DNA from 3 places in the Candidatus Pantoea rara genome. Region 3 is predicted to be linked to each of the others. Evidence: predicted binding sites of a transcription regulator. Region 3 holds the regulator's gene; each other region holds the start of a gene.
The links. The regulator CRP, encoded in region 3, controls carbon source genes, mostly activating them, when cyclic AMP is high. The targets are predictions, from matches to a motif close to ATGTGANNNNNNTCACAT.
Positions count from the first base shown of each region.

Region 1 (7,499 bases), 1.6 Mb from region 3:
CGCTGCCGGCGATTACCGCCGTGTTCCTCTACTCGCTGCTGCCGATTGTGCGCAATACCCACACCGCGCTGGAGAATCTGCCGGACGGTCTGCGTGAAGCCGGTCGGGGCATCGGCATGACCTTCTGGCAGCGTCTGCGCTGGGTTGAAATCCCGATGGCGCTGCCGGTGATTTTCGGCGGCATCCGTACTGCCGTAGTGATGAACGTTGGCGTGATGGCGATTGCCGCCGTGATTGGCGCGGGCGGCCTGGGCCAGCTGCTGCTGGATGGTATCAGCGGCAGTGATATTCGTATGTTAATTGCCGGGGCATTGATGATTTGTCTGCTGGCTATTTTTCTTGACTGGCTGCTGCACCGTTTACAGCAGGCGCTCACTCCAAAGGGGATTCGATAATGATTACGCTGGAAAACCTGACGAAAACCTTTACTCAGAAAAACGGCACCACGAATAAAGCCGTCGATAACGTCAGCCTGCATGTGCCAGCCGGTGAGATGTGCGTACTGCTGGGGCCATCGGGCTGCGGTAAGACCACCACGCTGAAGATGATTAACCGTCTGATTCCCGCCACCAGTGGCCGGATCCTGATTAATGGCGAAGATACCAGTACCCAGGACACCACCACCCTGCGCCGCAATATTGGCTATGTCATCCAGCAGATTGGTCTGTTTCCCAACATGACCATTGAGGAGAACATTACCGTCGTGCCACGCATGCTGGGCTGGAACAAGAAACAGTGCCGTGAACGTGCCACCGAGCTGATGAGTATGGTCGCACTGGACCCCACTAAGTTTCTGCATCGCTATCCGCGAGAGATGTCCGGCGGTCAGCAGCAGCGTATCGGCGTGATTCGTGCCCTGGCTGCGGATCCACCGGTGCTGCTGATGGATGAGCCGTTTGGTGCCGTCGACCCGATTAACCGTGAAGTGATCCAGAATGAGTTTCTCGACATGCAGCGTCAGTTAAAGAAGACCGTGATGCTGGTGAGCCATGATATTGATGAGGCGCTGAAGCTGGGCGATCGCATCGCGGTATTTGGCCAGGGTAAGATCGTGCAGTGCGCCAGCCCGGATGAGCTGCTGGCCACGCCGGCCAATGATTTTGTTGGTTCGTTTGTTGGCCAGGACCGCACGCTTAAGCGTCTGTTACTGGTGCAGGCGGGTGACGTGACCGATCAGCAGCCAACTATCACCGTGCGCCGCTCGACGCCACTGGATGAAGCTTTTGGCACCATGGATGAGAACGATATGCGATCGATTACCGTGGTCGATGAGGATGGCAAGCCGCTGGGCTTTGTGAAACGTCGTGAGGCGCGTAACGTGAGTGGCCGTTGTGAAGAGAAGCTGCATACCTTTAAGGTTACCGGTAAAGCCGAAGAGAACCTTCGCGTGGTGCTGTCAAAACTCTATGAGCACAACACGGTCTGGATGCCGATTGTCGATGAAGACGGTCGCTACAGTGGGGAGATTTCGCAGGATTATATTGCGGATTATCTCAGCTCAGGCCGTACCCGTCGTCGTCTGAATCCCTAGTCCAGCCAGACAAAAGGGCCACAGTGGCCCTTTCAATCGCAGAGAAACCCTCATCAGGCTAAAGCAGACAGCAACACAAAAGATAAATGCGAAGGGAACACGGTCAAAGGAGGAAAGCGTCCCGCGCCAGGACGGCGCGAAACGGGCGAGACCGGATAGTCTGTGATGCTTTGCTGCAGGCCTATGCTCCTATGGCTTTGAGTTTCTGCGTTGTCTGTGAGAGATACATCGGCCCTTCTGCTTTTTAGCTCTCCGTGAGCGTTTCTGCCTCAACCTCTTCCAACGCAGGTGCCTCGTCTGGCAGCACCAGATTGAGCACGATCGCCAGAATCCCGCCAGTCGTCACCGCATGACCAAACAAATTGTTAATCAGCGGCGGGAACTGCTTCAGCACTTCCGGCACCGCTTCCACGCCCAGACCAATCCCGAATGAGATCGCCACAATCAGCATCTCTCGGCGGCCCAGCGGCGTCTGAGTCATCACCCGGATACCCGCCGCGACCACGCTGCCAAACATCACAATGGTTGCCCCGCCCAGCACTGACGGCGGGATCTGCTGCAGCAGCGACCCAGTAAACGGAAAGAGTCCCAGCAACGCCAGCATTATTCCCAGCAGCATACCGACATAACGGCTGGCGACCCCGGTCATCTGAATCACGCCATTGTTCTGCGCGAAAGTGGTGTTAGGAAAGGCGGAAAAGACCGCGGCCAGCACGCAACTCAGGCCATCGGCGACAATACCGCCCTGCAGCCGCTGCTGAAAAGGCTGGCCCGTGATCGGCTGCCGGGAAATCAGGCAGTTGGCGGTAAGATCGCCAACCGCTTCAATCACCGCGATGACGGATACCAGCGCAATCGGCAGAAAGATAGTCCAGTCAAAGGCGAAGCCAAACCGGAAGAAGGCAGGCAGCACCAGCCAGTTGCTCTCCGGCGCGACGTGCAGTTGTAAATGGCCGGTTAAGGCCGCCGCAACACATCCCACCGTGATGCCAGCCACTACTGCCACCAGCCGCGCCCAGCGGTTGCGTGAACGGTTCAGGGCCACAATCACCAGCAGCGTCAGCGCACCCAGCGCCAGGTTCTCCGGCGAGCCAAAATCGGTCGCGTTGTGACCGCCAGCCCAGTCGGTGATGCTGACTTTAATCAGGCTGATGCCAATCAGGGTGATCACCGTACCGGTCACTACCGGCGTCAGTACGTTGCGCAGCGAACCGACGCAGCGACTGATCAGTACCGGAATCAGCGCCGCCACCAGGTTGCAGCCAAACAGCATCGCCATAATCTCTTCCGGCGAACCGCCGCGCCCTTTCACCATGAGGCCACCGGACAGGATCACGCCCAGAAAGGCGAAGCTGGTTCCCTGCAGGCAGATCATCCCCGCCCCGATGCCATGAAAGCGTCTGGCCTGCATAAAGGTGCCTAAGCCGGAAACAAAAAGCGACATACTGATCAGATAAGGAAGCCAGGCCTGCAGGCCCAGCACTGAACCAATGATCAGCGGTGGTGTGATGATGCCCACCACACTGGCGAGCAGATGTTGCAGCGCGGCGAAAAATGCCGGGACGGGACCAATGCGGGCTTCGAGCCCATATAACAAACCTTTCTCGTGCGAATGCGACATGGAAGTACTCCGGCTCTGTGTGATAAGCGGAGTTAATGCATTTTCTGCGCCATGACGTCACCTTTTCGTGTGATGCAGGCCAGGTTATTAAATGTTAAGTGGAAATTTTTAAAGAGAGCCAGTGGTCAGCCTGAAACTTTAGACTCACCACCGACCTGGATGACTTGGTTTGTTTCATATTCAGGCGATCTTTGCACTCGCAGCGTGCAGCGTGTCAGGCTCCAGCAGGGAAATATCGATGTAAGGCGTGAGATCGCGCTGCTCTGCACGCGGCAGATAAGGCAATTCACCCAGCAGCGGCGCCCCGATTTTTTCTTGCAGAATTTCAATAATGTCGCTGTATTGTGCCAGGCCCGGATTGATGCGATTCGCTACCCAGCCGACCAGCGGCAGCCCATCCCGTGCTATCGCCTCTACTGTGAGCAGAGCGTGACTGATACAGCCTGACTGGATGCCAACCACCAGCACCACCGGCAGTTGCTGCTCAACAACCCAGCATGAGAGCGGGCGTCCGTCGTTCATCAGGCTGCGCCAGCCACCCGTTCCCTCCACTACCACGCGATCGACCTGCTGCACCAGGCTGGTTAAGCCACGGGTCAGCAAGCCATAATCGATATTCTGGCCCGGATGGGTGCAGATCTCCTCCTCCTGAAAGACCAGCGGGTTGATCGCCTCATAGGCCAGATCGACAGAGGAAGCGCTTTGCAGAACCTGTGCATCTTTGTTACGCAGGCCATCAGCGGTTTTGACCGCACAGCGCGCAACGGGCTTGTAGCCGGCGGCACTGCATCCAGTCTGAATAAAACTTTGTAACAGGGCGCGTGACACCACCGTTTTGCCCACTGCGGTATCGGTGCCGGTAACAAATAGTCTGTTCACTCAACTTCTCCTCTCAAACCGTCGCGGTTAATCGGTGATTAACCTTGCTGCGAACCGGCATTTTAAAGAATGGAGAATGTGAGCGGATTGCGTTAGCGCAAGTTCAGGTCTGCTTAACCTTGCAACAGTTTCACTAACAGATGTCCGTTATACAGCGCGTCTTTGATCAGCGCGGCCCCCCCCAGCGTTCCCGGCTCGCTAAATTCAGTGGGTGCCAGCTGGATACTCGCGCTGTAGGCAGGGAGTGACTGCTGCAGAATGGTATTGCTCACAGCAGGAAAGAGCACATCAGCGGCGGCATTAAGAGGGGAACCGATAAGAATGTGTTGTGGATTGAAGATATTGACCATCATCGCCAGAATCCGTCCAACGTGATGACCGACGCTGGCGATGGTGTCGCGCGCCAGGCGATCGCCGGACTGCGCGGCCACGCACAGTGACGCCAGCGTCAGGGGCTGATTGTTGAGCAGGCTGTCGGGCTGGGCAGGCAGACGCTGTGCCGCAAGCGCCAGCAGGCTGCCGGTGCTGGCGACCGTCTCCAGACAACCATGATTTCCGCAGTAGCATTGCTGACCGTAAGGGTCGATCTGGGTATGGCCGATTTCGACCAGCGCCCTGCCACTTTTATGCAGCAGCTGACCGCCACTGATGACACCAGCGCCCACGGTTTCATCAATGACAATCTGAATCACATCCTGGGCACCGCGTGAGGCACCAAACAGCGACTCCGCCAGCGTCCAGGCTGAAATGTCGTGCTGTACAAACACCGGTAAGCCGGTTCGCGCCGCCAGTGTATCGCCCAGCGGCATATCGCGCACTTCATAACCCGGCAAACGATGCACCACGCCGGAGGCGGCGTTAATCAGCCCAGGCAGAGTGATAGCAATCGCCGTAAGGCGTTCCAGCTTCTTTTGATGACGGATAAAAAAGGCATCAACCTGTTCAATCAGTGCAGTGAGTAGCGGCTGCGCAGATTCATCAGGCAGCGGCAGGCTGTCTTCAACCAGCGACCGACTGCTGAGATCGCGCAGCGTAAAGGTCATCGCGCCGCGGTGCAGGCGGATCGCCAGATAGTGCCAGGCGTCGGTATCCAGTATCAGGCCAATCGCCGGACGGCCACGACTGCCGGGATCCTGATATTCAGTCTCCTGTACCAGATGCGCGTCCAGCATTTCACGCACAATTTTGGTGATGCTGGCCGGGGCGAGCTGGGCACGACGGGAAAGTTCGATACGCGAAATGGGACCGTGACGGTCAATTAATCGATAAACGACACCTGCATTGGTCTGCTTGATCTGGTCAATGTGGCCAGGTTGACTGTCCGGATTCACAACCCTGCTCCCGGTTATTTTCGCGCTTCTAAATAAACATGCGCCATGGTGAGGCAGATCAGGCGACAGCGTCAAATATTTGATTAGAAATGTGATTTATCGCACATATTGATGCGCTGAGACGGGCGCTTCAGGGCCGATTTTCCCGCAACAACGCCATCATGTTCTCCATCTGGGCATTCATCTCGCGTCCGGCTGACCAGACCAGCCACAACTCTGAAATGGCATCCTCTTCCATTAATGGCAACCAGACCAGATCGGCCAGCCGTGCACGCCGAAATGAGGCAGGCAGAATAGAAACGCCCAGACCGGTTGCCACCAGCCCAAGGATGGTCATCGCCTCACCCACTTCCTGGGTGATGTAGGGCTTTATGTGATAGCGGTGCAGCAGCGCCAGAATATCGCTGTAGAGCGCGGTTCCGCCCTGAGGATCGAAAAAGACAAAGGGTTCAGATGCCAGGGCAGTTACAGAGATTTTGTCGGCGTCAGCCAGCGGATGCGCCTTATGCACCACGGCATAGAGCGGCTCGCTCAATAGTAGTTGATGCCGCAGATCGGCTGGCAGCGGCGTGTTGCGCATTACGCCGAGATCAAGCCGACCATCGTGCAACGGTGCCAGTTGCTGGCGGGTGTTGATCTCCTGCATATGAATATGCACCTGCGGCCAGCGCTGACGAAAGCGGAACAGCGCATCGGAAACCACGGCGGTAAACGGAGCAGACGAGGTAAAGCCGATCCGCAGCTCTCCCTCTTCGCCCCGGTGCAAACGGGCAGCGCGATCGGCGGCCTGCTCAACCTGCAACAGAATCGCGCGGGAATCGCTCAGCAACTGATGCCCGGCAGCGGTAAGTTGCACGCTGCGGTTGTTGCGATTAAACAGCTTTGCGCCGGTTTCCGCTTCCAGTTGAATAATCTGCTGGCTGAGCGGGGGCTGAGAGATATTCAGGCGCTGGGCTGCCCGCCCGAAATGCAACTCTTCGGCGACCGCCACAAAGTAGCGAAGATGACGCAGCTCGATATTCATATGTTAAACATCTCATTTGAGATTATTAATATATTAGACATCATAATGCCGCTTTCCTAAGCTGACGACAGGTTTTCTGACATAGAGGAAGATGTGTGAGTCGCTCAATTCAGGCAACAGTGGATGATGAAGCGGTGCCTGCTGCGCCAGAGTCCACTGCCGCTTCAGGTTATATCCGCCGGGGAACGCCCAAATTTATGCGTGTGACGCTGGCCCTTTTCTCCGCCGGACTGGCAACCTTTGCCCTGCTCTACTGTGTGCAGCCCATTCTGCCGGTGCTGTCACAGCAGTTTGGTGTCTCTCCGGCGACCAGCAGCCTGTCGCTCTCCATTTCTACCGGCCTGATGGCGCTGGGCCTGCTGGTTACCGGTCCGCTCTCTGATGCCATCGGGCGTAAATCGGTGATGGTGACCGCCCTGATGCTCGCCGCTATCTGTACACTCCTCTCGGCTACGATGACCAGCTGGCACGGCATTCTGATCATGCGTGGGCTGATGGGCCTGTCGCTCAGCGGCGTTGCGGCGGTGGGCATGACCTATCTTAGTGAAGAGATGGATGCGCGAGTCGTCGCCTTTTCGATGGGGCTGTATATCAGCGGTAACTCCATAGGCGGAATGAGCGGGCGTCTGCTGAGCGGCGTCCTGACCGACCTCTTCTCATGGCGGATCGCCGTGGCGGTGATTGGCTGTTTTTCGCTGGCCTCCGCGCTGATGTTCTGGAAGATCCTGCCAGCATCGCGTCATTTCAGGCCCATTACGCTGCGTCCTCGTAATCTGTTGATTAACTTCCGGCTGCACTGGCGCGATCCGGGCCTGCCGTGGCTGTTTGCCGAAGGCTTCCTGCTGATGGGCGCCTTCGTCACCCTGTTCAACTACATTGGCTATCGCTTACTGGACGCGCCCTGGCATCTCAGTCAGGCGGTGGTAGGGTTGTTATCGGTTGTCTACCTGACGGGCTCCTGGAGTTCGCCTAAAGCAGGCGCGCTGACCAGCCGGCTGGGGCGTGGACCGGTAATGCTGGGCGCAACCGCCATCATGCTGCTGGGCTTGCTGGCTACAGCCTTTAACTCCCTCTGGCTGATCCTGCCGGGGATGATGCTGTTCACCGCCGGTT
Region 1 covers NZ_CP194942.1:2,005,403-2,012,901, reverse strand. Annotated here, with positions in the region: gene osmW (osmoprotectant ABC transporter permease OsmW) at 1-395, shown strand, start outside; gene osmV (osmoprotectant ABC transporter ATP-binding protein OsmV) at 395-1,531, shown strand; gene ACR8BF_RS09445 (nucleobase:cation symporter-2 family protein) at 1,776-3,152, opposite strand; gene bioD (dethiobiotin synthase) at 3,333-4,031, opposite strand; gene mlc (sugar metabolism global transcriptional regulator Mlc) at 4,145-5,362, opposite strand; gene ACR8BF_RS09430 (LysR family transcriptional regulator) at 5,493-6,386, opposite strand; gene ACR8BF_RS09425 (MFS transporter) at 6,482-7,499, shown strand, end outside.
Region 1: the regulator CRP is predicted to act here: its motif matches at 5,452-5,469, upstream of mlc (sugar metabolism global transcriptional regulator Mlc).

Region 2 (7,499 bases), 440 kb from region 3:
GACGCTGGCTGACTGGCAGAACTATGCCAGCGACGTGGCGCTGGTCGTCACGTCAACCACCGGACAGGGCGATTTTCCCGACACGATTTCAGGTCTGTTCCATGCGGTTAAAGATAAGCTGGGTCATCAGCCCACGCTGCGCTATGGCGTGATTGCGCTGGGTGACAGCAGTTATGACCATTTTTGTGGCGCGGGCAAAGCCTTTGATGCGCTGCTGCAGGAACAGGGCGCACAGCGGGTCGGTGAGGTATTACTGGTTGATGCCACTGAAAACCCTGAGCCTGAAGCAGTCACTTCTCCCTGGGTTGAAGCCTGGGGCGCACAGCTCTGATAGCGACGCCAGGCTTATCTCTGCTTTAGTAGCATACAGATAAGCCTGGCGTACATCGCGATATCACGTAACAGGTGCCGGGTTAAACACCGCCAGCTGATTACGGATGCCCCAGCGATCGGACCAGGTCTGCTTCCTGCCACTGGCAATGTCCAGAATCAACTCAAACAGTCGCCAGCCCACCTGCTCAATACTCTCTTCACCGGTAGCTATAGTCCCGGCATTGATGTCCATGAGATCGTGCCAGCGCTCTGCCAGCGCATTGCGTGTCGCCATCTTGATCACCGGAATCGCAGCCAGACCGTAAGGCGTACCCCGGCCCGTGGTGAACACCTGCAGCGTGATGCCGGACGCCAGCTGCTGCGTACCGCAGACAAAATCGCTGGCGGGCGTCGCCGCATAAATTAATCCACGCCGCGTGGGCCGCTGGCCAGGTGAAAGCACTTCGACAATGGCGCTGCGTCCCGATTTGGCGATCGATCCCAGTGCCTTTTCTACCACGTTGGCCAGTCCGCCTTTTTTATTGCCTGGAGACGGGTTAGCGCTGCGATCGGTCTGGCCCTGGTCGAGGTAATTGTCATACCAGGCCATCTCCTCCAGCAAGCGCTTACCCACTTCCTGATTAATCACCCGCGGTGTCAGCAGGTGAATCGCATCACGCACTTCAGTCACTTCCGAGAACATTACGGTAGCACCGCAGCGCACCAGCAGGTCAGAGGCGAAGCCCACTGCCGGATTAGCCGTCACGCCCGAAAACGCATCGCTGCCCCCACACTGCATACCGACAATCAGTTCTGCCGCGGAGCAGGTTTCGCGCTGGCGCTGATTGAGCCGCTGGAGATGACGTTCCGCCACCTGCAGGATCTCATTCACCATCGCACCGAAACCCACCAGCTTTTCATCCTGCAAACGCACGATGTCATGATCGTCCAGCGAAATCGCCTGCACGTCGGGCGTGCCGGTCAGCAGACGTTCTGGCTGTAACTTTTCACAGCCAAGGCTGACGATCATCACTTCGCCGCCGAAATTCGCATTCAGTGCCAGGTTATGAATGGTGCGAATCGGCACGACTGCGGCCGGTGCGTTGATCGCCACACCACAGCCATAAAGGTGGTTCAGGGCGACCACACCATCGACATTCGGATAGCGCGGCAGTAAATCCCGTTCAATGATCTGCACGACATGATCCACCACACCGGCCACGCAGTGGACGCTGGTGGTGATGCCAAGCAGATTACGCGTACCTACGCTGCCATCCGCATTACGGTAACCTTCAAAGGTATAGCCCTCCAGTGGCGGCAAATCAGGGGGAACCTGCGTGGCTAACGGCAGACTCTCCAGTGGAGGGGCTTCCGGCAGCGCCACCAGGGATTCATCAATCCAGCTACCATGGGCAATGTCCCGTAATGCGAAGCCTATGACTTCGCCATAACGCACGATCTCTGCACCCTGGTTAATCGCGCTCAGTGCCACTTTGTGGCCCTGCGGCACATGCTCTGTCAGGGTCAGGCCATCCGCAAACTGCGTGCCGGCTGGCAGACCCAGGCTGTTGACCACAATCGCCACATTGTCGTGCTCATGGACTTTGATATAGAGCGGTTGTTCATCTTTATTGGGGTTCATCGCTCACCTTCCTGTCTGTCGTACCGTACTTGTGCGGCACGTTGTAATGTTCTGACCTGTCACACGCTTGTTTGCCAGCTTCAGTATAGGGAGGCGAGGTAAATGGCGCATTGTGCAAATGACCACCATTAAGGTGATTCAGCTCGCTGTTTTGGGTCGGTTATCCAAAAGCAAGTGAAGAGCCTCACAAACAATGCGGGAGAGCGTCATTTGGGACGGTTTTCGAACGGGTATTTGCCACTTTCGTGAGCCACGCCGCAGGCTTTTGTGCATCCGCCAGACATTCAATTCAATAACGCGATTATTCCAGGGCGATTCGCCAATGTGATCGCTAAACCCTGTTCTTATACTGGGTTCCGTTAGCCAAAGTCAGGTTATCTGTCACGACGTATTACTCATCCGCAGAGGTTGAAGTGGCCTGTTACGGCCGCGTCTGTCTGCAGCTGGATGAATAAATAAAGGTTTGCCAAAACAACAAGATCGCCGTGTTTAACCCAACTTCTCTCTGATACCCAACGCGATGTGTATGCAGTCAGAGCGAATGTAGCTCACGCTATATTTCAGGAGTGCATCATGAATAGTTTTAGCCAGACCGCGGAAACGGTGCAGAAACGCACCAATGCCCGTTACTGGATTGTGGTGATGTTATTTATCGTCACCTCATTCAACTACGGTGACCGCGCTACCATCTCGATCGCCGGTTCGGCGATGTCCAAAGATATCGGCCTTGATTCGGTCGGACTGGGCTATATCTTCTCTGCCTTCTCATGGGCGTACGTTATTGGTCAGATTCCGGGCGGCTGGTTGCTCGATCGCTTCGGCTCAAAACGCGTCTACTTCTGGAGCATCTTCACCTGGTCGCTGTTTACCTTTCTGCAGGGATTCGTCGATCTGTTCAGCGGCTTCGGCATTATCATGTCGCTGTTTATCCTGCGTTTCCTGGTGGGGCTGGCCGAAGCGCCATCTTTCCCTGGTAATAGCCGCATTGTCGCGGCCTGGTTTCCGGCGCAGGAGCGTGGCACGGCCGTGGCGATCTTCAACTCAGCACAATACTTCGCTACCGTCATTTTCGCACCGATCATGGGCTGGCTGGTCTCATCCGTGGGCTGGGCGCATGTATTCTGGTTCATGGGCGGCCTGGGCATCATCCTCAGCTTTATCTGGCTGAAAGTGATCCACGATCCTACCGATCATCCTGGCGTGAACAAGGCTGAACTGGAGTACATGGAGCAGGGCGGTGCGCTGATCAATATGGATGTGAAAAAGGATAGCCGCAAAGTGAGCTGGAGCGAGAAGTGGTTCCAGATCAAGCAGCTGCTGACGTCACGCATGATGCTGGGTATCTACCTCGGTCAATACTGTGTTAACGCCTTAACCTATTTCTTTATTACCTGGTTCCCGGTTTATCTGGTGCAGGCGCGCGGCATGTCGATTCTCAAAGCGGGCTTTATTGCTTCGATTCCGGCGGTGTGCGGCTTCCTCGGCGGTGTACTGGGCGGCGTGATCTCCGACTGGCTGATGCGTAAAACCGGCTCGCTGAATATCGCCCGTAAAACACCGATCGTACTCGGTATGCTGCTCTCTATTTCAATGGTGATGTGTAACTACACCGATACCGAATGGTTGGTGGTGTTCTTTATGGCACTGGCGTTCTTTGGTAAAGGCATCGGTGCACTGGGCTGGGCGGTGATGGCAGATACTGCGCCGAAAGAGATCAGCGGCCTGAGCGGTGGTTTGTTTAACATGTTCGGTAACTTCTCCGGCATCGTGACCCCTATCGCCATCGGCTACATCATTGCCACGAGTGGCTCTTTTGAAGGCGCGCTGGTCTATGTCGGCATTCATGCCTTTGTCGCGGCATTCAGCTTCCTGGTCATTGCTGGCGATATCAAACGTGTCGAACTGAAAACCTGGCCCGGTAAGGACGCATCATGAATACGCAAAGTTCACCGGTGATTACTGAGATGCAGGTGATCCCGGTCGCCGGTTACGACAGCATGCTGCTCAATATTGGCGGTGCGCACAACGCCTGCTTTACCCGCAACATCGTGGTGCTCACCGATAGTGCCGGTCACACCGGCGTCGGTGAAGCGCCCGGCGGTAACACCATCTATCAGACGCTGGTGGAGGCGATTCCGCAGGTGAAAGGCCAGCAGATTGCCCGAATGAATCGTCTGGTGCAGCAGGTGCACAAAGGCAATCAGTCGGCCGACTTCACCACTTTCGGCAACGGTGCCTGGACCTTTGAGTTGCGGGTCAATGCGGTGGCCGCGCTGGAAGCGGCGCTGCTCGATCTGTTGGGACAGTGCCTGGGCGTACCGGTGGCTGAACTGCTGGGGCCAGGTAAACAGCGTGATGAAGTCACGGTGCTGGGCTATCTGTTTTATCTCGGCGACCGCTGCAAAACCGACCTCCCTTATCTCAGCGGCGAGCAGGCCAGCCACGACTGGTATCACCTGCGTCATCAGGAAGCACTGACCAGCGATGCGGTGGTGCGTCTGGCTGAAGCGGCACAGGATAAATATGGCTTTAAAGATTTCAAGCTCAAAGGTGGCGTGCTCCCCGGCGAGCAGGAGATCGCCACAGCGGCAGCCCTGAAGCAGCGCTTTCCCGATGCCCGTATCACAGTCGATCCCAATGGTGCCTGGCTGCTGGATGAAGCAATCGCGCTGTGTAAAGGGATGAAGGATGTGCTGAGCTACGCTGAAGATCCGTGCGGCGCAGAGCAGGGCTATTCCGGGCGTGAAGTGATGGCCGAGTTCCGGCGCGCAACCGGCCTGCCCGTCGCCACAAATATGATCGCCACCAACTGGCGCGAGATGAATCATGCGGTGATGGTCAATGCGGTCGATATTCCACTGGCCGATCCTCACTTCTGGACGCTGAGCGGTGCTGTACGTGTCGCGCAGTTATGTGATGAGTGGGGCCTAACCTGGGGCTGCCATTCCAATAACCACTTCGATATTTCGCTGGCGATGTTCACCCATGTTGGTGCAGCAGCGCCGGGTAATCCTACCGCGATTGACACCCACTGGATCTGGCAGGAGGGCGATCAGCGCCTGACCAAAAATCCGCTGCAAATCCGTAACGGAAAAATTGCCGTACCGGATGCGCCTGGCCTGGGCATTGAGCTCGACTGGGAGCAGGTAAACAAAGCCCATCAGCTTTATCAGTCACTGCCCGCCGGTGCGCGTAACGACGCCACGGCGATGCAGTATCTGGTCCCCGGCTGGACTTTTGATCGCAAGCGCCCGGCATTTGGCCGGGCAACAGCATAAGGAGCAGGAGATGAGTTCAACACCGAAAGTGACTGCCATGCAGGTTATTCCGGTCGCAGGCTACGACAGCATGCTGCTGAACCTCAGCGGCGCTCACTCGCCATTCTTTACCCGCAATATTGTGATTATCAAAGATAACGCCGGACACACTGGCGTCGGCGAGATCCCGGGCGGCGAGAAAATCCGCCAGACGCTGGAAGATGCCGCCTCGCTGGTGATCGGCAAAACGCTGGGTGAGTACAAAAATACCCTCAGCCTTGTGCGCAGCACCTTTGCGGACCGCGATGCGAATGGGCGCGGCAACCAGACGTTTGATCTGCGTACCACAATCCATGTGGTGACCGGCATTGAAGCGGCGCTGCTTGATTTGCTGGGCCAGCACCTGGGCGTTAATGTCGCCTCGCTGCTGGGCGACGGGCAGCAGCGCGACCGCGTTGAGATGCTCGGCTACCTGTTCTACATCGGCGACCGCAATAAAACCTCGCTCTCTTATCAGAACCAGCAGGACGATCCGTGCGACTGGTATCGCCTGCGCCATGAAGAGGCGCTCACCCCGGATGCGGTAGTGCGTCTGGCGGAAGCGGCTTATGAGAAATATGGCTTCAACGATTTCAAACTCAAAGGCGGCGTGCTGCGCGGCGGTGAAGAGGCCGAAGCCGTTACCGCGCTGGCAAAACGTTTTCCTGAAGCCCGTATTACTCTCGATCCCAACGGGGCCTGGTCGCTCAACGAGGCGATCATGCTCGGCAAACAGCTCAAAGATGTGCTGGCCTACGCGGAAGACCCTTGTGGAGCTGAACAGGGTTACTCTGGCCGCGAAGTGATGGCCGAGTTCCGCCGTGCTACCGGCATGCCAACTGCCACCAATATGATCGCCACCGACTGGCGGCAGATGGGCCATACCCTGTCACTACAGTCGGTAGACATTCCGCTGGCTGACCCGCACTTCTGGACCATGCAGGGCTCGGTGCGGGTGGCGCAGATGTGTCACGACTTCGGTCTGACCTGGGGCTCGCACTCCAATAACCACTTCGATATTTCGCTGGCGATGTTCACCCACGTTGCCGCGGCTGCGCCGGGCGCGATCACCGCCATTGATACCCACTGGATCTGGCAGGAGGGCAATCAGCGTCTGACCAAAGAGCCGTTCCAGATTAAAGGCGGTATGGTGCAGGTGCCGCAGAAACCGGGTCTCGGCGTGGAGCTGGATATGGATCAGGTGATGCAGGCCAATGCGCTCTATCAGAAGCAGGGTCTGGGCGCGCGTGACGATGCCGAAGCGATGCAATTTTTAGTGCCGGGATGGACTTTCGACAATAAACGCCCGTGCCTGGTACGTTAACCTTTACGGCTCCCCTGCGGAGCCATCGTCACAGGAGTTCAACCATGAGTAATGCAGCCTGGCCCAATGGATTTCGTCGTCGCCTGTTAGCGGGCGACACCCTGATTGGCAGCTGGTGCGCGCTGGCCAGCCCGATTTCGACTGAAATTCTGGGGCTTGCCGGTTTCGACTGGCTGGTCCTGGATGGAGAGCACGCGCCCAACGACATCACGACCTTTGTACCGCAACTGATGGCGCTGAAAGGCAGCCACAGTGCGCCCGTGGTGCGGCCGCCCTGCAACGAGCCGGTGATCATTAAGCGTCTGCTGGATATCGGGTTTAACAACTTCCTGGTGCCCTTTGTCGAGACCGAAGAGGAAGCTCTGCGAGCCGTCGCCTCAACCCGCTATCCGCCAGCCGGTATTCGCGGTGTCTCGGTGTCGCACCGCAGCAACATGTACGGCACGCTGCCGGATTACAACAGCACCATCAATGACAACATCACGGTGCTGGTGCAGATCGAAACGCAGCAGGCAGTCGACAACATTGACGCGATCGCAGCGGTGGACGGCGTCGACGGTATATTCGTCGGGCCGGGCGATCTCTCCGCTGCGCTGGGCTATCTCGGTCAGCCCGCACATCCTGACGTGCTGAAAGTGATTAAACACATTTTTGAACGTGCCAAAGCCGCCGGTAAGCCGAGCGGCATTCTGGCACCGGTAGAAGCGGACGCGCGTCGCTATCTGGAGTGGGGCGCCACCTTTGTGGCCGTCGGCAGCGATGTCGGGATGTTCCGCAACGCCTCGCAGGCGTTATGCGACAAATTTAAGCGCTAATCGATTAAGGGGAAACGCAATGAAAATTGGATTCATCGGCCTGGGCATTATGGGCAAACCCATGAGTAAAAATCTGGTGAAAGCCGGTTATTCGCTGGTGGTACGCGACA
Region 2 covers NZ_CP194942.1:855,038-862,536, forward strand. Annotated here, with positions in the region: gene ACR8BF_RS04170 (flavodoxin) at 1-331, shown strand, start outside; gene garD (galactarate dehydratase) at 395-1,954, opposite strand; gene ACR8BF_RS04180 (MFS transporter) at 2,528-3,889, shown strand; gene ACR8BF_RS04185 (enolase C-terminal domain-like protein) at 3,886-5,232, shown strand; gene gudD (glucarate dehydratase) at 5,243-6,574, shown strand; gene garL (2-dehydro-3-deoxyglucarate aldolase) at 6,619-7,389, shown strand; gene garR (2-hydroxy-3-oxopropionate reductase) at 7,409-7,499, shown strand, end outside.
Region 2: the regulator CRP is predicted to act here: its motif matches at 2,127-2,144, upstream of garD (galactarate dehydratase).

Region 3 (7,499 bases):
AGCCAACGAAGCCGCGTTTAAGCTGGCGCGCTATTACGCCTGCAAACGTCACAGTCCGTTCAAAAGTAAGATTATTGCTTTCCATAACGCCTTTCATGGCCGGACGCTGTTTACCGTTACGGTCGGCGGACAGCCAAAGTATTCTGACGGGTTCGGGCCGAAACCGGCGGACATCGTCCACGTGCCGTTCAATGACCTGGATGCGGTAAAAGCGGTGATTGACGATCATACCTGCGCCATCGTGGTTGAACCGATTCAGGGTGAGGGCGGTGTCGTGCCCGCGACACAGGCGTTTATGCAGGGACTGCGTGAGCTTTGCGATCAGCATCAGGCGCTGCTGGTGCTGGATGAAGTGCAGAGTGGTATGGGACGCAGCGGCAAGCTGTTCACCTATGAGCATTATGGCATTCAGCCCGATATTCTGACCTCAGCCAAAGCGCTGGGCGGCGGTTTCCCGGTCAGCGCCATGCTGACGACCAACGAGATCGCCTCGACCATGGCGCCGGGCGTGCATGGCACCACGTATGGTGGCAATCCACTGGCCTGTGCTATCGCCGAAACGGCGCTGGATATCATCAATACGCCGGAGGTGCTGGCGGGTGTGGAGAGGCGTCGTCAGCACTTTGTCACGGCGCTGGAGGCCATCGACGCGAAGTATGATCTGTTCAGCGACATTCGCGGCAAAGGGCTGCTGATTGGTGCAGCGCTGAAACCTCAGCATGCCGGCAGGTCACGCGACATTCTGAATGCCGCCGCCGCTGAAGGCGTGATGGTGCTGGTAGCCGGCACCGACGTGATGCGTTTTGCCCCGTCACTGATTATCGAACCGGCCGACATTGAAGAGGGCATGAGCCGCTTCGCCACCGCCGTCGGCAACGTACTCAACGGCTAGATTAGTTTTTACGTAAGCGTCTGATTAGCCAGCGGCCATGTTGCGGTCGCTGGTTCCACGCCAGCGATGAAATGGTGTACATCACGCTCAGATGATCGAGAATGCGCCGTACATGCTGCTCCACCACCGTGATCGGTCCCTCGCTGATATTCTCCAGGTCATCCAGCAGATTCACCTGTGAGCTTTCACCATCATATTCCAGCCGCTGCTGACACCGCTGCAGCGCGATTTCACAGGATTGCAGATAGCGTTCAGCCAGTGCGCTCGTCAGCATGGTGTGCTCCCGCGCCAGAATCGTTATCGCATTGATATGCTCAACAATAAACTGGCTGTGCGTGACCCAGAGTCGCATATCACTCAGATAGCGGGAGTTAAACGCCGGTTCCTGCATCGCCTGATTGAGTGAGTTAAATAGCGCATTGTGTGCCTGATTAACCTTCACGCGCTGATAAGCCAGTTTCTCTGGTGACTGTTCGTCGCCCAGCAACAGCCGCAGAGCATCCTGATAGGTTTCCAGCGCATCATGGGCATTTTGCCGCAGTAAGCCGCTCTGCCACTGCGGCCACAGCCACAGCATTCCGCCGAAGGCGATCAGACAGCCCATCAGCGTATCCATCAGTCGCGGCAGCAGGAACTGCGCGCCATTCAGCGACAGCAGTTGAAGCGAGTAAACCGCCGTGACCGTAAAGCCAATCATCGACCAGCCATAGAACTGGCGGGTAAAGCGATAGCTGATAAAGGTTATCGCCAGCATGATCATCAGCACCAGCGATTCCGGCACCGCCAGGCGCAGCGTCGCGGCCGCGATGACCAGACCAGCAAAGGTGCCCAGCGCCCGGTGCTGGATGCGGACACGGGTGGCGCTGTAGCCGTTCTGGCTGACGAACATAATGGTCATCAGGATCCAGTAGGGTTTGGGGATGTTGAAGAACAGCGCCAGCGCGCTGCCCAGCATCAGCATCACCGCAAAGCGTCCGGCAGTGCGCAGCGCCGAGGAGCGGAACGAAAGATAACTGCGCAGTGCCGGTAACAGCGGCAGACGACGCTGACGGTCCGCCATGAGATCGCGCTGATACAGGGGTTTCTGCGTGCGCAGAACCCGCGCAATGCGGTTGAAGTGGTAAAGACAGAAGTTACCCACCGGATTGTCGGGATGCTGATGCGCGATCTTCTCCAGCGCGCCGAGCTGTTTATCCATCGCAAAGCGGTCGGGTAGCTGGTGATAAAGGATGTTATCCGCCAGCACCCGCAGCCGGGCTGAAATGGTTTTGGCATTCCAGCGGATCACCGCTTCCGCATGGCTCTGTTCGACCAGCTTCTGCACTTCTTCCGGCCGATGCAGGCTGACCGAGATATGTTCCTGCAGATCCAGCGCGACCTGAAAGGCGCGCGTCAGCCGTTTATGGCTGTGATCGCGACTTGCCGACAGCATATGCATCTGCTGATAACAGGTGTTAATCAGATCGACCACTTTTTGCTGACGGGCCAGCAGCGGTGGCAGTGCCTTTTCCGGGTCGGTCAGCTGCGTCAGCAGGGTATATTTGGCGTCGCAGTAGTTAGCCAGCTCGCGGTAGATTAGGCTCAGGCTCTCGCGCATCGGCTGCTCTTTCCACAGCCAGAACCAGAACCAGTTGAACAGCCCGTACCACAGCGTGCCGCCGATATAGAGCAGCGGGGGAACATAGATTGGCATGCGGCCAATCAGGCTCAGGGTAAAGATGGCGGCAATCAGGGTGCCGGGCAGCAGACGAGCATGCAGCGGGCTGATCTCGCCGGTAACGCCGAGCAATAAGGGCATGGCAAACAGGATCAGCGGCAGCGGAATAGCATGCAGGGTAAGCCACTGCATCAGAAAGCTGCCGAGGGCAAACAGGCTGCCGCCAACGATCAGGCGTTTGAAGAAGCGTTTATGCGGGGTATCCAGACCGGCGATGTTGCAGCAGGCGGGCACTAATGAGAACAGGAGACCTTTTTGCAGGTCGCCAGCCAGCCAGCCCAGCGCCACCGGCAGACAGAGCACCAGCGTTTGCCGCAAGGCGTAGTTAACTTCAGGATGGTAAATAATTCGACGCCACATCGGCCCAACACAAACAATAACGGCGTGATGTTGCCATCACGCCGTGGGTGACAGGAATTAGCGGGTGCCGTAAACGACGATGGTTTTGCCGTGTGCGGAGATCAGGTTCTGATCTTCCAGCATCTTCAAAATACGGCCCACGGTTTCACGTGAACAACCAACAATCTGGCCAATTTCCTGACGCGTGATTTTGATTTGCATGCCGTCGGGATGCGTCATGGCATCTGGCTGCTTCGCCAGGTTGAGCAGGGTCTGTGCAATGCGTCCGGTGACGTCGAGGAAAGCGAGGTTACCCACTTTTTCAGACGTGACCTGCAGGCGACGCGCCATCTGCGATGAGAGTCGCATCAGGATGTCAGGGTTAACCTGGATCAGCTGACGGAATTTCTTGTAAGAAATCTCCGCCACTTCGCACGCACTTTTCGCACGCACCCAGGCGCTGCGCTCCTGGCCTTCTTCGAACAGGCCAAGCTCACCAATAAAATCGCCCTGATTCAGGTAGGAAAGAATCATCTCTTTGCCTTCTTCATCTTTAATCAGAACCGCGACGGAACCTTTAACGATGTAGTAAAGCGTTTCTGCTTTTTCACCTTGGTGAATCAGCGTACTTTTGGATGGATACTTGTGAATATGGCAATGGGACAGGAACCATTCGAGTGTAGGGTCTGTTTGCGGTTTGCCGAGAACCATTCGCTATTATCCTCTGTTGTAATCGTGCCCAAAATACAGGGGGCAGTTTTCCCTGTCAGGCGGTGAAAGCTTCAAGCGTTTCCATTTCAGGAAATTATTCGGGCCGCATCAGGCGCAGTGCGCATCATCCTTCCCGGCTTCGCCATCGGGTGACGAAAAATATTTTCAGCACTGTTTGTAGCACAGCTTTTGCCGACTGTCTTCTGTTGTCTCGCTTCAGCTATAGGCGGATTTCTCTGGATTGCTGTTTACCAGGCGAAAGCGTACTCTGGCGAGAAAACAGCGTATTCCGGAGCAAAAATCATGCAGGCAAGAGTGAAATGGGTAGAAGGGCTGACATTCCTCGGAGAATCCTCATCCGGCCATCAGATACTGATGGATGGAAATTCGGGTGATAAAGCGCCCAGCCCAATGGAGATGGTGCTGATGGCGGCCGGCGGATGCAGCGCGATTGACGTGGTTTCAATTCTGCAAAAAGGCCGCAACGATGTGGCTGATTGTGAAGTAAAACTGACCTCAGAACGTCGTGAAGAGGCGCCGCGAATCTTTACGCACATCAACCTGCATTTTATCGTGAGTGGTAAAGGGCTCCAGGATAAAGCGGTCTCACGCGCGGTGGATCTTTCTGCTGAAAAATATTGTTCGGTGGCCATTATGCTGGGTAAAGGTGTGACGATTACCCATAGCTATGAAGTCATTGAGCTGTAACAGGCTGAGGGGCCGTTAAAGTCACGGGCAAAATCTGAGCCAGCCCGGTGTCAGGCGGCTCCCTGCGTGTGGAACGTACGTGTTGCTGTCAGATTCACCCTGATCAGGTCCAGTCACTCGGCTGAGAAGCCATGACTGGCCTTTTATTCAATCCGTTTGCCTTCCATCAGTCGCTTCACCAGCGGACCCATGATCAACTCCATCGCCAGACCCATTTTGCCGCCGGGCACTACCAGCGTATTGATGTGCGAGATAAACGAACCCTGCAGCATCGCCAAAAGGTAGGGGAAGTCGATATCTTCCAGCGCCTGAAAGTGAATCACCACAAAGCTCTCATCCAGTGACGGAATGGCGCGGGCAGCGAATGGGTTTGAGGTATCGACAGTCGGGACGCGTTGAAAGTTGAGGTGAGTGCGTGAGAACTGTGGCGTGATGAAATTGATGTAATCTTCCATCGAGCGCACCACGGAATCCATCACCGCTTCGCGTGAATGACCGCGCTCGCCGGTGTCGCGCACCAGCTTCTGAATCCACTCCAGATTAACAATCGGCACCACGCCCACCAGCAGATCGACCTGTTCCGCCACGTTGTGCTGCGCCGTCACCACGCCGCCATGCAGGCCTTCATAAAAGAGAATGTCGGTGTTCTGCGGCAGCGGCTGCCAGGGCGTAAAGGTGCCGGGCACCTGATTCCACGGCACGGCTTCATCGTAGGTGTGCAGATATTTACGTGATTGGCCCTGTCCGCTTTGACCATACTCTTTAAAGCTCTGCTCCAGCAGACCAAAGTCATTGGCTTCCGGGCCGAAGTAGCTGACATGACGTCCTAAATCGCGCGCCTTACGAATTGCCATATCCATTTCCGGGCGGGTAAAGCGGTGAAAGCTGTCACCTTCCAGTTCGGCCGCATGGAGATCGAGCTGCTGAAAGATTTTGCGAAACGCGAGGCTGGTGGTGGTGGTTCCTGCGCCGCTGGAACCGGTCACCGCGATAATGGGATGACGTGCAGACATAGAAAAGCTCCCTGTGAGGTCGGGCGATGAGCATTGTTATCATGAAATGATGCCGGGTGCATCAGCCGCGAAATTCTTTGCGTGGCATGATGTTGACCGATTCATGCAGTTCCGACCACACCAGCACCACTTCACCGGTTTCCAGCTGGCGTCGCACATCAGCTACTTTGTCCAGCAGGCTGCGTTCCTGCTCGCCGTAGTCTGTGCCTTCGCGTAGTACAAAGGTTTCAATCAGATTTTCAAGGGTCTCTGGTGAGACCTGTTGCCAGGGAATAATCACGTGATCAGTTATCCAGAAAAGGGGCGATCCACTGCGGGATGCGCTGTTCCAGCCACATTTCAGGCTGGCGTAACGTCCCGCCGACAAAACCTACGTGGCCGCCGTGGGGGGTCAGTTGATAAGTAATAGTGGCAGATAATTGGCTGCTGTGCGGGATCACTTCATCACTCATAAAGGGATCATCTTTGGCGTGGATGATCAGCAGCGGTTTCTCTGTGTGCTTCAGCCAGGGCATAGCGCTGGCGCGATGATAGTAATCTGCTGCATCAACAAAACCGTGGGCGCGGGCGGTAATCGCATCATCAAAATCGCGCAGTCGCCGCAGCGCTTTGAGTTGCGTCAGATTGACCGGCAGCGTGTCCGGCCAGGCATGCAGTTTGCGGCGGGCATTCTTCTTGAGCTGCGCCAGCAAGTAGTACTGATAGAAACGTGAGAAGCCGCGTTCCAGTTTCACGCTGCACGGTTCCAGCAGCAGCGGAGCGGAGACAATCACGGCCGCATCCACCTCAGCGGCTGTGCCCTGCTGGCCCAGCAGGCAGCCCAGCATGTTGCCGCCCAGTGAGAAACCGACGGCGGCGGTGGGAACGTGACCCCAGCGGCTGCGCAGCCAGTGCAGGAAGAAGCGGGCATCTTCAGTTTCGCCGGAGTGGTAGATGCGGTTCAGCCGGTTAGGTTCGCCGCTACAGCCGCGAAAATGCATCACCACTGCCAGCCAGCCGCGCGCGCGGCATACCGCCATCAGGCCATGAATATAGGGGCTGTGAAAGCTGCCCTCCAGGCCATGAAACAGGACAACGCGCGGTTTATGCTTTGCCAGCTGCGGATCTTCGCTCCATGCGAGATCAATGAAGTCGCCATCCGGCAGATCGAGGCGCTGCCAGTGAGGATCGACCGTGATACGGCGACGCAACAGGCGCGGCAGCATTGTCTGCAGGTGCGCGTTGCGCAGACTGTCAGGTGGCGTGAAGTGCTCGTTTTCCGGTCCGGTAAATTTCATGTGGTAAAAGCTTGTCTGTTCCATATCACACTGTTAGCTTCGATAAGTTTTTTCTTGCAGGGTAAGGAGTACCCGATTGCCATGGAACTGAGTCTTTTCTTATCAATGTTGGGATTTCTTTGGGTCGCGGCCATTACGCCAGGTCCCAATAATATGTTACTCACCGCCTCGGGCGCTAATTTTGGCTTTCTGCGCACTATTCCGCTGATGATCGGCATCATGATCGGCATGCAGGTGATGCTGCTGATGGTGGCTTTTGGCGTAGGCGGTCTGATCCTGCTCTATCCATCGCTGCATCTGGTACTGAAGATCGCCGGTAGCCTCTATCTGCTCTGGCTGGCGTGGAAGATAGCGACGTCCAGTTATGAAAAGCTGGAAACTGACCAGGCGCCGGATGCGCCGATGCCGTTCTGGCAGGGTGGGTTGCTGCAGCTGATCAATCCCAAGGCCTGGCTGATGGCGCTGGGTGCGGTCGCCAGCTTCAGTCTGGCCGGTGATGCATATCGCCATTCGGTCATGGCGATAAGCGTCGGCATGTTTCTGGTTAATCTGGTCTCGGGCGTGATCTGGATGGGATTTGGCGCGATGATCGGCCGCATCCTGCGCAGCCGACGCGCCTGGAAAATCTTTAACCTCGCCATGGGGCTGCTGACTGCGGCCTGCGTGCTGTTAATCTGGCACTGAGTTAACTGGATGCGCGTTCGACGCGCGTCCAGGGCAGCACCTCACGAATCACTGGCGCGTTCGGATTACGAATCTTCTGCAGCAGCAGCTGCACACTGCGCGCGCCCAGTTGGTTCATCGGTTGCTCGATGGTGGTCAGTGGCGGATTGAGGCTGCGG
Region 3 covers NZ_CP194942.1:417,758-425,256, forward strand. Annotated here, with positions in the region: gene argD (bifunctional acetylornithine/succinyldiaminopimelate transaminase) at 1-892, shown strand, start outside; gene ACR8BF_RS01925 (YccS/YhfK family putative transporter) at 894-2,969, opposite strand; gene crp (cAMP-activated global transcriptional regulator CRP) at 3,027-3,659, opposite strand; gene ACR8BF_RS01935 (OsmC family protein) at 3,963-4,367, shown strand; gene ACR8BF_RS01940 (phosphoribulokinase) at 4,511-5,380, opposite strand; gene ACR8BF_RS01945 (YheU family protein) at 5,442-5,660, opposite strand; gene ACR8BF_RS01950 (hydrolase) at 5,665-6,681, opposite strand; gene ACR8BF_RS01955 (LysE family translocator) at 6,739-7,341, shown strand; gene ACR8BF_RS01960 (LacI family DNA-binding transcriptional regulator) at 7,343-7,499, opposite strand, start outside.